Regions from separate parts of the Psychromonas sp. MME1 genome, predicted to be linked through region 3. Evidence: predicted binding sites of a transcription regulator. Region 3 holds the regulator's gene; each other region holds the start of a gene.
What was found. The regulator LexA, encoded in region 3, represses DNA repair genes until DNA is damaged. The targets are predictions, from matches to a motif close to TACTGTATNNNNATACAGTA.

Region 1 (5,017 bases), 1.2 Mb from region 3:
CTTTTATATAAGCAACAAAGTCTTCAACTTGATACTTACCTAAATCATCACCTTTACGAGTTCTTACTGCAACTTCATTTGCTTCGACTTCTTGGTCACCAACAACAAGCAGGTAAGGTACACGCTTCAATGTGTGTTCGCGGATTTTAAAGCCAATCTTCTCATTTCTCAAGTCCGAAATTGCTCTAATACCCGATTTCTTCAATTTATTTACGATTTCTTCAACAAAAACGGCTTGTTTATCAGTAATATTCATAATTACTACTTGCTGAGGTGATAACCATGTCGGATAAACACCCGCGTACTCTTCGGTTAAGATACCGATGAAACGTTCAAGTGAACCTAATATTGCTCGATGAATCATCACTGGCGTATGGCGTTCATTGTCTTCACCAACAAATGAAGCCCCTAAACGGCCCGGCATTGAGAAATCTAACTGGATAGTACCACACTGCCACGCTCTACCCAAACAATCATATAGGGTAAATTCAATTTTAGGGCCATAAAATGCCCCTTCTCCAGGTAAATATTCAAATTGAATATCATTTTCTGTTAATGCGTTAGCTAATGCCGCTTCTGATTTATCCCATGTTGCATCATCACCAACTCGTTGCTCTGGGCGTGTCGACAATTTTACAACGATATTATCGAAACCAAATGTTTTATAGCACTCAAAGACCATGCGAATACAAGCAGACACTTCTTCTAAAATTTGTGCTTCAGTACAGAAAATATGGGCATCATCTTGGGTAAATCCTCGAACGCGCATTAGGCCATGTAAAGAGCCTGATGGTTCATTTCGGTGACAAGATCCAAATTCAGCCAAGCGCAAAGGTAAATCGCGGTATGATTTCAAACCTTGATTAAATATTTGGATATGACCAGGGCAATTCATTGGTTTGATGGCAAATTCACGATTTTCACTACAGGTACAAAACATATTATCTTTGTACTTATCCCAGTGGCCAGATTTTTCCCAAAGTGAGCGATCTAATATTTGTGGCGCCTTTACTTCATCATAGCCAAACGCTTCAGTTTGTTCGCGAACAAACTTCTCTAACTCACGGAAAATTGTCCAGCCATTACTATGCCAAAATACCATCCCAGGCGCTTCGTCTTGCATATGGTAAAGGTCAAGTTGCTTACCAATTTTACGGTGATCGCGTTTAGCCGCTTCTTCTAAACGTTTTAAATAAGCTTGTAACTGCTTCTTATCCGCCCAGGCAGTACCGTAAATACGTTGCAACATTTTATTATTAGAGTCACCACGCCAGTATGCGCCAGATACTTTCATTAGTTTAAAATATTGACTGAATTTCATCATCGGCACATGTGGGCCACGACACATGTCGATATACTCTTCATGATGATAAAGCCCAGGACGGTCATCCTTATCAATACCTTCGAGAATTTCTAACTTATAATCTTCACCGCGCGCCTTAAACACTTCGATAGCTTCAGCAACCGATACTTTCTTTTTAATAACACGGTAATTGGTTTTCACTAATTCATTCATGCGCTTTTCAATTTTAGCGAGTTCCGCTTCATTGATAACAACATCTAAATCAATGTCATAATAAAAACCATTTTCTATGGTAGGACCAATAGCCATTTTGGCTTGAGGGTAAAGCTGCTTGATGGCATGACCAAGTAAATGCGCACATGAGTGACGTAAAATTTCTAAACCTTCATCATCTTTAGCCGTAATAATAGAAACATTAACATCACGATCAATAGGATCACAAGCATCCACTAATTTACCATCGACACGCCCAGCTATACAGGCTTTGGCAAGCCCTGGCCCGATATCAGATGCAATTTCCATAACGGAAGTGGTGTTTTCAAAATGACGTTGATTCCCATCGGGAAGAGTAATAATTGGCATGCGCTTTTCCTCACAGTGATGCTTCCAACCAAAAAGCATTTGTATTGCTTTATAAATAAAGCGCGCATTTTAAAGTAATCTGCCGCACATGAAAAGCAACAATTCAATGATTTATAAACACAACTTATTGGGAACGCTATTCACTGTCTGTTTCTACCCCTGCTGTATAAAGGTTACCCTTGAATAAATTTTGCACAATTTCTTTATTACTTGCGAGATACAGACCTAATTCTTCTAACTGCTCATCGTCAAGGTTAACTGAACTTGCACCTAAAAATGCGGCTAATTGATCTGCACTATCTAGCATTTTATCGTATGCATCAGCCTCTTTCTTACTAGTAAAGGTCATTTTTTCAACACCTTTTCTTTCTACAATGTATTTAATGATGACTGCCACGGTGGCCTCTTTATTTATCTAAAGTTCATGGTTTTATATACAGTAAAATATTAAAAGCAAAAATGCAATCTTTAATAAAGTTTGCTATCTTTAATTAATATTTTATACAGATGAATTAAACCAATGAAAACTATTCTCTGCGGCCATTGTGATATGGTTTCACAACTTCCTGACATACCTGCAGGCCATGTCGCAAAATGCTTTCGCTGTAAGCATACTATTTTCAAACAGAGTCGATATCCTATCTCTACTCTATTAGCTTTATCACTGACCGCATTAATAATATCTCTGCCTGCATTTTATTTGCCTTTATTCTCAATTCATTTATTGGGTAAAACTGAGCCCACAAATATCATTCAAGGTGCATTGATGATGGCCAATAGCGCACCGATTGTCTCCTATGTTGTGCTCTTTTGTGCGGTTGTTGCACCAACGGTATTAATGGTATGCATTACCATTAGTTGTGCCTGTTTAACTTTTGATTATCGCCCCCTATTTTTACGTAGGATTCTAAAAACCACGCATCTACTGCTGCATTGGTCGATGCTTGAGGTTTATGCGCTGAGTTTAATGGTTGCTATCTTTAAGCTAATTAACTATGCGCAGCTATTTATTAACGTTGGCTTTTATTTTTTTATTGGCTTGTTATTGGTTAACTTAACTGTTATTCATCATTACAATCACCATGACTTATGGGAGAGATATATTAATGAATAATATCGCTGTCCCAGGTAAAACTGGCATCGAACAAGGGTTGCAACTATGTAATAACTGTGGGCATTTCAGTGTAAAAAAAGATAACCCACTTTATTGCCCGAACTGCGAAAGCCGAATATCTCAACGGATCCATCATAGCTTACAAAAGACTTTTGCCTTCTTAATTACAGCAACTATATTTATCATTCCGGCAAATCTCTACCCTATTACTTATTTTTTAAAAAATAATGTTTTATATCCAGACAGTATTTTTTCAGGGATTCTAAGTCTCATAGACAGTGGTATGGTTAGCATTGCAATCATTGTCTTTATTGCCTCGATTATCGTCCCTTTTTTTAAAATTTTGGCCTTAGCTGTGATTGCACTATGCGTACATTTTCAACATAATTTAAGTCCCCAAAAACAGTTATGGGCATTCAAGTTAGTTGAGATAATCGGAAAGTGGTCAATTCTCGACCTTTTTGTCATATCAATTATGGTTGCAGTTTTTGATAAAGGACAAATGCTATCGGTTTACCCCGGCTTCGCAGCAACCTCTTTTACTATTGTAGTGCTTACGACGCTCTTTGCTGCACATAGTTTTGATACGCGATTAATTTGGGATTTAACATTAAACCATGACCAGTCGAAGCAATAAGTTGTAAGCATTAGAGTAATCTGGATAATATTGTGGACATCGCTCGCTGAGGGAAAATACGGCAGAGCAATACACACTCCAGGTGATAGCAAACTATTTATTATTTTAACCAGCAAGCTAGATCAGATACTTATACAGATTGCTATTATACGCATAGCAGATTAATAAACTATTTAAGGAACTCAATGGATAACAGCCCGCTTCTACCACAAGCATTCGTAGATAAAATGACGACTATATTGCCCACACATCTTGATATACAAGATCTCATTAATATTAGCCATATTCCACTGCGACGAGCTATCAGAGTTAATACTCTGAAGATATCAGTGGATAAATTCAAACAACGTGCAACGGAACAGGGCTGGTCATTAACTCCAATCCCATGGTGTCAAGAAGGTTTTTGGATAGAAATTGAAGATGAAACCATTCCTCTTGGTAACAGTGCTGAGCATCTCGCTGGACTTTGCTATATTCAAGAAGCTAGCTCAATGATGCCTGTCGCAGCTTTATTTCATTTCTTTTTCCCTACTGAAAGCACTATTTTACTCGATGCAGCTGCAGCCCCTGGATCTAAAACAACACAGATGGCCGCTTTGTTGGAAAATAAAGGGTTAATTATTGCCAATGAATTTTCATCCAGCCGCATAAAAATGTTACATGCCAACATCCAGCGTTGTGGCATCAAAAATGTGGCACTGACGCACTTTGATGCAGCCGTTTTCGGATCATGGTTACCCGATAACTTTGATGCGATTTTATTAGATGCCCCCTGTTCAGGAGAGGGGACAGTGCGAAAAGATAAAAATGCGATGAAAAATTGGAGTCAAGATGCTATTGACGAAATTTCGGCAGTACAAAAAAAACTTATCATCAGCGCATATCATGCACTTAAAGAGAACGGCATTCTAATCTATTCAACCTGTACCTTAAGTTTGGAAGAAAACCAGGATGTTTGCCATTACCTTAAAAATAGCTTTCCCGACGGTGTTGAATTTTTAGATCTTAATACACTCTTCAGCGATGCCCATAGAACCAGAACAGAAGAAGGTTTTTTACATATCTGGCCACAGGTTTATGATAGTGAAGGATTTTTTGTTGCGGCTATAAGAAAAACACAAGCAAGTTTTCCACCACTAGCCGATAAACGTCTTGGTAAGTTCCCTTTTATAAAATGCAGTAAAAAAACTAAAGCGCTGTTGTATGACTATTTTGCAGCACAATTTAACATTAATGATATTACCGGCGAACTCTATCAACGTGACCAGGAGTTTTGGTTGTTGCCAACACCAATAGAGCCACTGATTAATGAATTACGTTTTTCTCGTTTAGGTATCAAAATAGCAGAACAATTTGGTCAGGGTCGTAAAACAGGTTTTAA
Region 2 (5,017 bases), 1.8 Mb from region 3:
TGTCCGCGGCTCAGATCCCGATGCCGCGCTGTATTGGTTCGCTCGAATGTTAGCAGGTGGCTGTGATCCGCTTTATGTTGCTCGGCGTCTTTTAGCGATTGCCTCTGAAGATATTGGTAATGCAGATCCACGAGCAATGCAAATGGCAATTAATGCATGGGATTGCTTTAGTCGTGTTGGTCCCTATGAAGGTGAGCGCGCTATCGCACAGGCTATTGTTTATTGTGCCGCAGCCCCCAAAAGTAATGCGGTATATACCGCTTTTGCTAAGGCTAAACAAGCCGTAAAAGAGTTACCAGAGTATGATGTGCCACTGCATTTGCGTAACGCACCTACGAAGCTAATGGCTGAACTCAATCATGGTGCAAGCTATCGTTATGCTCACGATGAAGATGGTGCTTTTGCTGCCGGGGAAGTTTATCTCCCTGTGGAATTGCAAGGTATACATTTTTATCAGCCAACGGATCGTGGCTTTGAGAAGCAGATATCTGAAAAATTAAATTACCTACGCCACTTAAATTTACAAAGTATGGATAAACGTTATGAATAATATGGTTGCAAATATAGCATTAGTCGCTTGCGGTGGTGCCTTTGGCGCAACATTACGTTATTTAATTTCAATTGGCATGGTAAGCCTCTTTGGAAAAGGTTTTCCATTTGCTACACTGACGGTTAATATTTTGGGTTCGCTGATTATGGGGTATATTTTTCAGCTTGTTCAACAAGAAACAATTACATCATCACCTTGGTGGCCGTTGATCGGTATTGGATTTTTAGGTGCATTAACCACATTTTCAACATTTTCGATGGATAACTTGATGCTCTTACAGCAAGGGGAGTGGATCAAGGCCAGCTTAAATGTCTTATTGAATGTTGTGGTTTGTTTATTAGCCACTTATGTTGGTACATTATTAGTCTTAAAGAGTTAGGAAAAAGCATGTTAGATCCCAAATTTTTACGTAATGAAATAGATGAAACCGCTACAAGATTAGCTTCACGTGGTTTTAATTTAGATGTTGATTTAATTAATCAACTCGAAGAAAAAAGAAAAACGCTGCAAATTAAGACAGAAACATTACAAGCGGAGCGTAATAGTCGATCTAAAGAAATTGGGTTGGCTGCTAAACGTGGTGAAGATATTTCTGTTTTACGTGAAGAGATGGGGCAGTTTGCTGTTCAACTTGATGCAGCTAAGGAAGAGTTTGCCACATTATCTGAGCAAATAAAGCAAATCTCATTAAGTATTCCTAATCTACCGCATGAATCAGTGCCACTTGGTAAAGATGAAACTGAAAATGTAGAAGTACTAACTTGGGGAACGCCTAAAGAATTTGCTTTTACGGTAAAAGATCACGTAGATCTAGGTGAAGCATTAGGTGGATTAGACTTTAAATCGGCAGTTAAGATTAGTGGTTCTCGTTTTATCGTTATGCAAGGTCAAATTGCTAAATTGCATCGCGCGTTGGCACAGTATATGTTGAATCTTCATACTAACGAGCATGGTTATACCGAGTTATATGTGCCTTACTTAGTCAATGCCGATAGTTTGTATGGTACAGGGCAATTACCAAAATTTGGTGCTGACTTGTTTAATACCATGGCAGCAACGGAAGAGGGCATTGGTATGTCGTTAATTCCAACTGCAGAAGTGCCACTAACTAACATGGCACGTGATATGATTTATGATGAATCGGAATTGCCAATCAAAATGACAGCACATACCCCCTGTTTTCGTAGTGAAGCGGGATCCTATGGGCGAGACACGCGCGGATTAATTCGCCAACACCAATTTGATAAAGTTGAACTCGTACAAATCGTACATCCAGAGCAGAGTTTTGCAGCATTAGAAGCGCTAACGGGCCATGCTGAACAGGTATTGAAAAACCTTGAGTTACCATATCGTAAAGTTGTTTTATGTACAGGAGACATGGGATTTGGTGCCACTAAAACATACGATCTTGAAGTATGGGTGCCAGCTCAAAATAGTTACCGTGAGATTTCATCATGCTCTAATATGGGCGATTTCCAAGCGCGTCGTCTACAGGCAAGATTTCGTGCCGTAGGCGCTAAAAAACCAGAGTTGTTACATACATTAAATGGTTCAGGGTTAGCGGTAGGGCGTACTTTAGTGGCAATTCTTGAGAATTATCAACTGGAAGATGGACGCATTGAGATACCTCGAGTTTTACAGCACTACATGGGTGGTTTGACTCACATTGGTTAACCGTTCTTCTCGTTAGCATGCAAAAAGGAGCCTTTGGGCTCCTTTTTTATTCAGCTAATGTGTATACCAATCCGCATAATATAATGCGAATTGCTATTAATCATTATCATTGTAATCACTGAGTATTAAATTTGCTGCCGCAAAGGCTGCGTCTTCTCGTACTTGTTTACTGAGCTCTTCATTGGCAGCAATGGCATCAAGCGCTTTAATCGCACAGGTAATTGCTTTAGGTATATATGCCGCGTCACCACTGGCAATGAGGCTGATTAATTGTTTGGTCTTCTCGCTATATGGATACATTAATAACTCACTATGAAAAATTGAAATTATCATTATAACGAATTTCATAAAATACAGCATATTATTGTGCACAATAGATAAAACAATGAGTTTTATTTTTTTCCGCAATTAATCTTAATTCATCTTGTGTTGCTTTTTCACACTGTTTGTTCCAGCCAATGACCGTTGCATAATTGTTACTTGCTAATGCCATTTTCATCAGCTCATCCGCATTATCTACTCTATTTTGTGGCAAGATAATAATACGATTTTTGTTTATACCTGCTTGTGTTAAAAAGTTAACGTTTGGTTTTCCTGGTGGGGAGATGAATAAAACCCAACGAGGATCATCAACTTCACTAATATGCGTTAATAATGAATGGTAATTATTTAAATCATAAGATAGATGTAAATAGGATAAATGTGTGTGACTTTGCAACGATTGCTGCAGAGAATTTCTTGTATTAAGCACTATTTTCGCATGATTAGAAAGCATATATTAACCTGTATGTAAAAACACTGTATGTAACAACAGTATAGTTAAATCGTCTGTTTTTCAAGCTTTATTTGTTTGTTTTGTGATTATTTTTTTAATTTTGCGTGGTGATTGATAGCAATTCCGTTATTTATACCAATCGGAGTAAATAGCTGATCTATTTAGGTGTAGGCAAAAAGGGGGATAGCGAGTCATTGATTGCAGTAATACCAATTCGTATAATTTTCTGATCTGCCATAATACTATATTGATTGGCTCAATGGTTGCTGACTTTGTATCTTGGGATAACACGGTTATATAACAGGATGGAGGCCAAATTGTAGTTGCTGATGAGGTTATTTGGAATTAATGGAGAATTAGGGAAAGGCGCGTAGAAACGCGCCTTTGTTGTGTATTTTAAATTTTAAACTTAGAGAGGTTGGCTACAAGGTCATTACCCAATGCACCCAATACTTTACTTGCACCGCCAGCACTTTGCGCGTTGCCGGATACTTCATTGGTAATATTGAAAATTTCAGTAACGTTTCTACTAACATCTTCAGCAACCGCATTTTGTTCATCGGAAGCGGTCGCGATTTGTGCATTCATACCACTAATTTGATCGATAGTAGTTTGAATATCGGCGAGTGCATTACTTGCATTAACTGATTCTTGTACTGTTTTTTGCAAGGCAATCTGACTTTCTTCCATTGACATATTGGCATCAGATGAAGCTTTTTGTAATTCATCGATGATTTTTTCAATTTCCGAGGTTGAATCCTGAGTGCGTTTTGCCAAGCTACGAACTTCATCGGCAACCACGGCAAATCCACGCCCTTGTTCGCCCGCTCTTGCAGCCTCAATCGCCGCGTTAAGTGCCAATAGGTTAGTTTGCTCAGCAATGCTTTTAATTACATCTAAAACAGTACCAATGGTTTCACTTTTATCGCGTAGTTGGCTAATCTTTTCAGCGGTAACCATCATATCATTACCAAGTAAATTGATTTGATCAGCTGTATTTTGGACAACAAGACTCCCTGTTTGTGCCAATTCACTACACTCTTCAGTGCTCTTCGCTGTTTGATTCGCATTTTGAGCAATTTCATTAGTGGTTAATGACATTTCATTTAAAGCAGTAGAGGCTTGTTCTATTTCTTGTAATTGTTGTTGCGTTGCATGAACATTATTTTCTGCACTGGCAATAATATTAGTTGCGGTATCTTTAACTTTATTCGCCGTTTCAATCACACCTGCGACAATGCTGTGCAATTTAGTGATAAAGTCATTGAAATTATTTGCTAAGTGGCCAATTTCATCATTATTTTTAACCTTGATGCGACTAGTTAAGTCTCCACCACCAGCGGCAATTTCAGATAAAGCATCACCGACAACGCGTAAGGGTTTTACAACGAGGTTGTTAAGTGTGAGCCAGTTAGTTAATTGTAATACCAATGTTAAAATTAAAGCGATTAGGATAAAGACATTTCTGATGACGGCTAAAAGATTATCTTGGCTATCGGAACGATAAAGGATAACTAATTTACCAATTTTTTTGTCGCCACTCCAAAGTATAGGCACATCTTTTTTAATAACTTGAGTCGACTCGGGGGCTTGTGCCTGTTCTACTTTTTCTGCGAGTAGTTGGTCTCTATGGTCATAGGCACTAATTTTATGGATGTAGGGTTGCATCACAAAGGCACCTAAAATATCACCGATCAACTCTTTATCGTAACCAAAAATAGGCTCTTTAAGTACAATATCAAGGGTAGTTTGCGAGTCAGTAATTTCCGCTTCCAGTTGCTTACTTAAATAGTTGTTTGTAGCAAAATAACTAATTGAGAAAACAGTGATCATTATAAGCAGCGATACAGTGCTAAGTAATAACATTGATTTTTTAATAATTGAATTCATTTTTTTCTCTTCTATGTTAAAGGCTTGTCGGATCTAACCATAATTCTGGGCGATCTATTGGTGTATCTGGATGCATCGCACCATTAGGAATTTTAATTATGATTCTATTTTTAAAGTGGGTTTTGCTT
Region 3 (5,017 bases):
AACATAAAAACATGGTTGAGGTTACATTATGGCGAGACCATTCAACTATCTCTTTAAATTTATCCCAGTAGTAAACCTCTTCAAAGGGAACGCTACCCAAGGGCGCACCTGTGATAATAAAACCATCCCATTTCTGATTTTTGACTCGCTCAAAATCACTATAAAATTTATTTAAATGCTCTGTCGGTGTATTTCTTGATGCGCGCGCATCGACACGAATAAGCTCGATATTAACCTGTAATGGTGTGTTCGAGAGCAAACGCATCAACTGTGTTTCGGTTTCAATTTTCTTTGGCATCAAATTTAAAATCAGCACACGCAATGGACGAATATTCTGGTGACTTGCACGTGATTCAGACATAGTAAAAATATTTTCAGACTTTAAAATGCCCGCCGCAGGCAGATCATCAGGAATACGAATAGGCATATAACCTCCACAGAATAGATGTAATAGTTTTAGACATCTAGAAGTCTAACTCAATATGACCAATACAACAAAGCTTTAAATTTAATGATATTATGAAAAACTATTTAACCTATTTATTAGTAAAGGATTGTCAATGTTTACCACTATGCAAGCTGATTTGAGCAATGCTGACCATGCACAAGCTTATTTAACACTGATGTCTCACTATGCCTCTGATCCTATGGGTGGCGGTGAAGATTTATCTGATTTTGCCAAACAGAATCTGGTTGCTGCACTATTAAAACGGTCTGATATTTTTATTGTTTTAGTCTTTAAGGATAAAACGCCCGCGGCACTATTAACAGCTATCGAAGGATTTTCAACATTTGCCTGCAAACCGCTATTTAATATCCATGATGTCGTAGTGCATAATGATTTTCGCGGTCAAGGGTTAACCTCACTGCTTTTTTCTGAAATAGAGCGCATTGCCCATTCTCGAGATTGCTGCAAAATTACTTTAGAAGTACTAGAAGGAAACGAGATAGCAAAGAAAGCCTATGAAAAACAAGGCTTTTCAGGTTATCAATTAGATCCCGCTTATGGAAGTGCTATTTTTTGGACTAAATCTCTCAACAAATAAATTTAGGTGGGAAGCAAAAGCCTTCCCTGCCTATCAATACGTCTATATATCCACAACAAGCTTACCCCTCGCGATAACATAAAAGCATTCATCGCGATCCAAAGCGCGTGATTACCTTGCCCTGAAAAAAGCAACCAAAAGGGGAAATATACTACGACCAAGGAAAATATCATGCTATTGCGCATCTCTTTAGCGCGTGTCATACCGATGAAGACACCATCAAAAACAAATCCTAACATCGCCGTTATTGGAACAATAATCAACCATGGCAAGTAGTGATTTGCTTCATCTTGCACATGTTTAATGGATGTTATTTGCGCAATAATCCAATCACCATAGCTATAAAAAGCAACAAATTGAATGAGACAAAATAGAAAGGCCCAAAATAAGGTCGCATTGATACTCTGTTTTAATGACGATAAATTACGCTGACCAATACTTTTGCCTATCAATGCCTCTACGGCATAGGCCAAGCCATCCATAGAAAATGAGATGATTAGTAAAAATTGCATTAAAACAGCATTCGCAGAGACAATATCATCACCTAACTTCACCCCTTGCATCGTCATAAAGGCAAAGGTTATCTGCAAACATAGTGTGCGAATAAATATATCCATGTTTAATGTGATAAAGCGTTTTAAGGAGGTGAATTGCATTAATAGATGGTAGGATTTTGTAAGATCTCCCTTTTGGTAGTGCGGTCTAAGTCGCTTAAAAACAAAATAACAACCACACATTAAGGCGATATAATCAGCACTTAATGATGCCCAGGCAACCCCTGCGACTTGCCATTTAAAAACGACAACGAATAAGACACTTAGCAGCATATTAACCAGGTTGGTAACAATCAATAAAAACATGGGGACTTTCGCATTCTGCATGCCTAATAACCACCCCAATAGCACCATATTAACTAATGCCGCAGGCGCACTCCAAACTCGGATATCAAAATATTGGCGCGCATAGCGCAGCACTTGCTCACTGCCATCAACAAAATAAAAAGCAAGTTCAGCAATGGGAAACTGTAATAATAGAATTACCATCGCTAATAGTAATGCGATGGCTATTGATTGCATTAATAAACGTAAAATAAGTGAAAAATCATTTGCCCCATAGGCCTGTGCAACTAAACCTGTCGTCGACATTCGTAAAAATACTAATATCCAAAACAGCAGCGTAACAATCATGGAGCCGACAGCAACCCCCGCCAAATAATATGATTCAGGCAGATGCCCTATAACCATAGTATCCACCAGTCCAAGCAGTGGCACACTAATATTTGAAAGCATCATCGGCAGAGCGATAGCGAATATTTTTTTATGTATCGAAAAATCAAATAAAGACATTTACTTTGTTATTCGTTATGTAAAAAGGTGACTACCACTGTTGCTGAAAGCGATGAATATGGTCAACCATTGCATCCATATCAACGTGCGCAATCCCTTGCTCATTCACCCCCGCCTTAAAGGTCGCATGATGCTCGCCATTGGGGTTAATAAGTACCAAAGAAGCACTATGGTCAATCAAATAAAAGGGACCTTCATATCCTTCATCAACTATGCTATAGACTAAACCAAGCGCTTGTGTAAAGGGGATAAGTTGTTCATGAGTGCTACTTAATGCGATAAAGTTCGGATTAAAATAATGAATATAATCAGCGAGGTGGGCCGCTTTATCGCGATTGGGATCAACGGAAATAAAAACAATTTGAGTCTGACTACCTTGCGCTTCGACCAATTTAGGATAGATACGATCGAGGTCTGCTAATGTTGTCGGACAAATGTCGGGACAAAAAGTATAACCGATAAAAAAAAGCGTCCATTTATCCGCTAACTCGTTATTAGAAAAAAATCCACCCGATGAAGCAGTAAATGAAAAGGGAGGAACTCGTTTTCCTTTTTCCTGCAACTCAACATCTGCATTAGATGTCGTTATTAAATAACTTTGAAGACCACCAGCAATACAGCTAGCAATCAACAAAACCGCTACAAAAAAAATCATCCCTAATTTCATTTTCTACATCCAGTCACTATTACGGATCACGCCTACAGCGATACCTTCGATTGCAAACGGCTGATATTGTAAATCTACTTTAATGGGATCAAATAAGCTATTTTCCGCTTTTAATAGCACTTGATCTCCTTCACGATAAAAACGCTTTACAGTAACATCGTCTTCCACCCGGGCAACGACGACTTGGCCATTTTTAATATCTTGCGTTTTATGCACAGCCAGTAGATCACCATCCATAATGCCAATGTCTTTCATACTCTCACCTTGTACCCGCAACAGGAAATTGGCCTGAGGATGAAACAAAGAAGGATCTACATTGTAATGCGCTTCAACGTGCTCCTGTGCAAGAATAGGTTCACCCGCGGCAACTAGACCGATTAAAGGTAATCCCTGTTCGTACTCGGTGGGGTCGGCTTTATCTTCGCCTAAAATGCGAATACCCCGAGAAGTTCCCGATAATATTTCAATAGCCCCTTTACGAGCGAGGGCTTTGAGATGCTCTTCTGCGGCATTTGCACTGCGAAATCCCAGCATTTTAGCTAATTCAACACGCGTCGGAGGCATACCCGTTTTATTGATACAATCTTTAATAACCGCCAAAACTTCGCTCTGACGTTTAGTTAGCTCTTTCATAAATCACCTATGAACTGTAAATAATAACAGTGTATATCTATACCCATGATACTTCAAGAAGCAAAGTCAATAAGAACAAGCGTAGCGAGATGCGAGGCATACAATTGAAGTCTCATTATTTTTCATGCAAAAATAATTTATACCAATCGGATTAAATATGTTATCTAAATTTTGCGCAGAAAAATGGCTTAATTTGAGGCGAAAGTTGACGCAAATGGTTGTTACCTTTGCGAAACTTACAACAAAAAAGTAAGTTATTTTAACCAGTAAAATAATAGATAACAGCGTTGCATTCAATCGTAATAGCGCGCTATTACTCAATCATGCGCCTTGTTCTCCATCATTTTTCCTCAACAAGCTATGACCATAGTATTATCCGAATTGGTATTACAACTTGCCCTTAAAGTTAATAATGGTTGCACCTTCACTATTTTTACCGCCAAGCCAAGATAAAGCATTTTTAATAGCAGGGGCAACGGATGGTGACTCTTTTATTGAACCTTGCAAATGGTAAGCGTTCCCCTCCTGTAATAAAAAGTTCAGCGAGCTATTCATCTGTTTTGACAGTTGTTTTAAATCTGCATTAATATTGCCATCAACACAGCTTAAATTGACATCTACCGTTTGCAGATCAACATTGCCTGCCTTGCTAATTATATTGGCATCTCGCCAAATCAGATAGCCATCAAGTTGCTCACAATAGGCATTACCTTGTGTGGCATGATTAATCAATAAAGAGATCGAACCATTAATATCCACTGGAACAGGTAAGGAGATATATGAAAGCAATTCAGGGGCGGTTAAATCTACCATTAGATTTTCAGCAAACAATCCACCAACACCCCAACCAATCATTCCCTCGCCAGAGACACCATTTGGGTTATAAAATTGTAGCGCGACTTTCACCTGCAGTTTAAGTAACGCAGCCCAGTCAAACTGCCATTTTACATTTTCTAGCTTATATTTTTTTTGTACTAAAATTTGCTTCGCTTTACCATGCCAAATCGCCCCCTGTGCATTATCAACCGTCACGTTTGCATTGGTCGGAATAAAATTCGCAACCGTTGCCGCTGGGAGAGTTAGCAATAGGGAAAGTACATAGAAAAAAATAAATAATAAAATAAGTTTAATTTTCATAGATGGAAACGTCTCTTTGCTTGCCCTAATAACTTACTAATAAACGGTTGATTTTAACTTTACCTGAATCATCCAAACTGGTGACATCGCTTTTCATAACGACTACCCCATAGCGGTTATTTAACTCAGTTAGCCAAGCAATGAAGCGATCAAATGCTACATCATCAATCCACACTTCGACTTCATCC

Region 1: the regulator LexA is predicted to act here: its motif matches at 2,308-2,327, upstream of AB2N10_RS04170 (YebG family protein).
Region 2: the regulator LexA is predicted to act here: its motif matches at 3,021-3,040, upstream of AB2N10_RS06795 (SulA-like leucine-rich domain-containing protein).

The regions. Positions count from the first base shown of each region.
Region 1 covers NZ_CP160906.1:877,281-882,297, reverse strand. The annotation lists gene thrS (threonine--tRNA ligase) at 1-1,885, opposite strand, end outside; gene AB2N10_RS04170 (YebG family protein) at 2,022-2,282, opposite strand; gene AB2N10_RS04165 (paraquat-inducible protein A) at 2,406-2,999, shown strand; gene AB2N10_RS04160 (paraquat-inducible protein A) at 2,992-3,636, shown strand; gene rsmF (16S rRNA (cytosine(1407)-C(5))-methyltransferase RsmF) at 3,822-5,017, shown strand, end outside.
Region 2 covers NZ_CP160906.1:1,463,728-1,468,744, reverse strand. The annotation lists gene AB2N10_RS06815 (replication-associated recombination protein A) at 1-550, shown strand, start outside; gene crcB (fluoride efflux transporter CrcB) at 543-929, shown strand; gene serS (serine--tRNA ligase) at 938-2,224, shown strand; gene AB2N10_RS06800 (YaeP family protein) at 2,321-2,524, opposite strand; gene AB2N10_RS06795 (SulA-like leucine-rich domain-containing protein) at 2,586-2,999, opposite strand; gene AB2N10_RS06790 (methyl-accepting chemotaxis protein) at 3,396-4,889, opposite strand; gene AB2N10_RS06785 (substrate-binding periplasmic protein) at 4,906-5,017, opposite strand, start outside.
Region 3 covers NZ_CP160906.1:3,265,318-3,270,334, reverse strand. The annotation lists gene metA (homoserine O-succinyltransferase) at 1-427, opposite strand, end outside; gene AB2N10_RS15005 (GNAT family N-acetyltransferase) at 561-1,046, shown strand; gene AB2N10_RS15000 (MATE family efflux transporter) at 1,049-2,392, opposite strand; gene AB2N10_RS14995 (SCO family protein) at 2,424-3,059, opposite strand; gene lexA (transcriptional repressor LexA) at 3,063-3,692, opposite strand; gene AB2N10_RS14985 (type II secretion system protein N) at 4,080-4,829, opposite strand; gene AB2N10_RS14980 (type II secretion system protein M) at 4,855-5,017, opposite strand, start outside.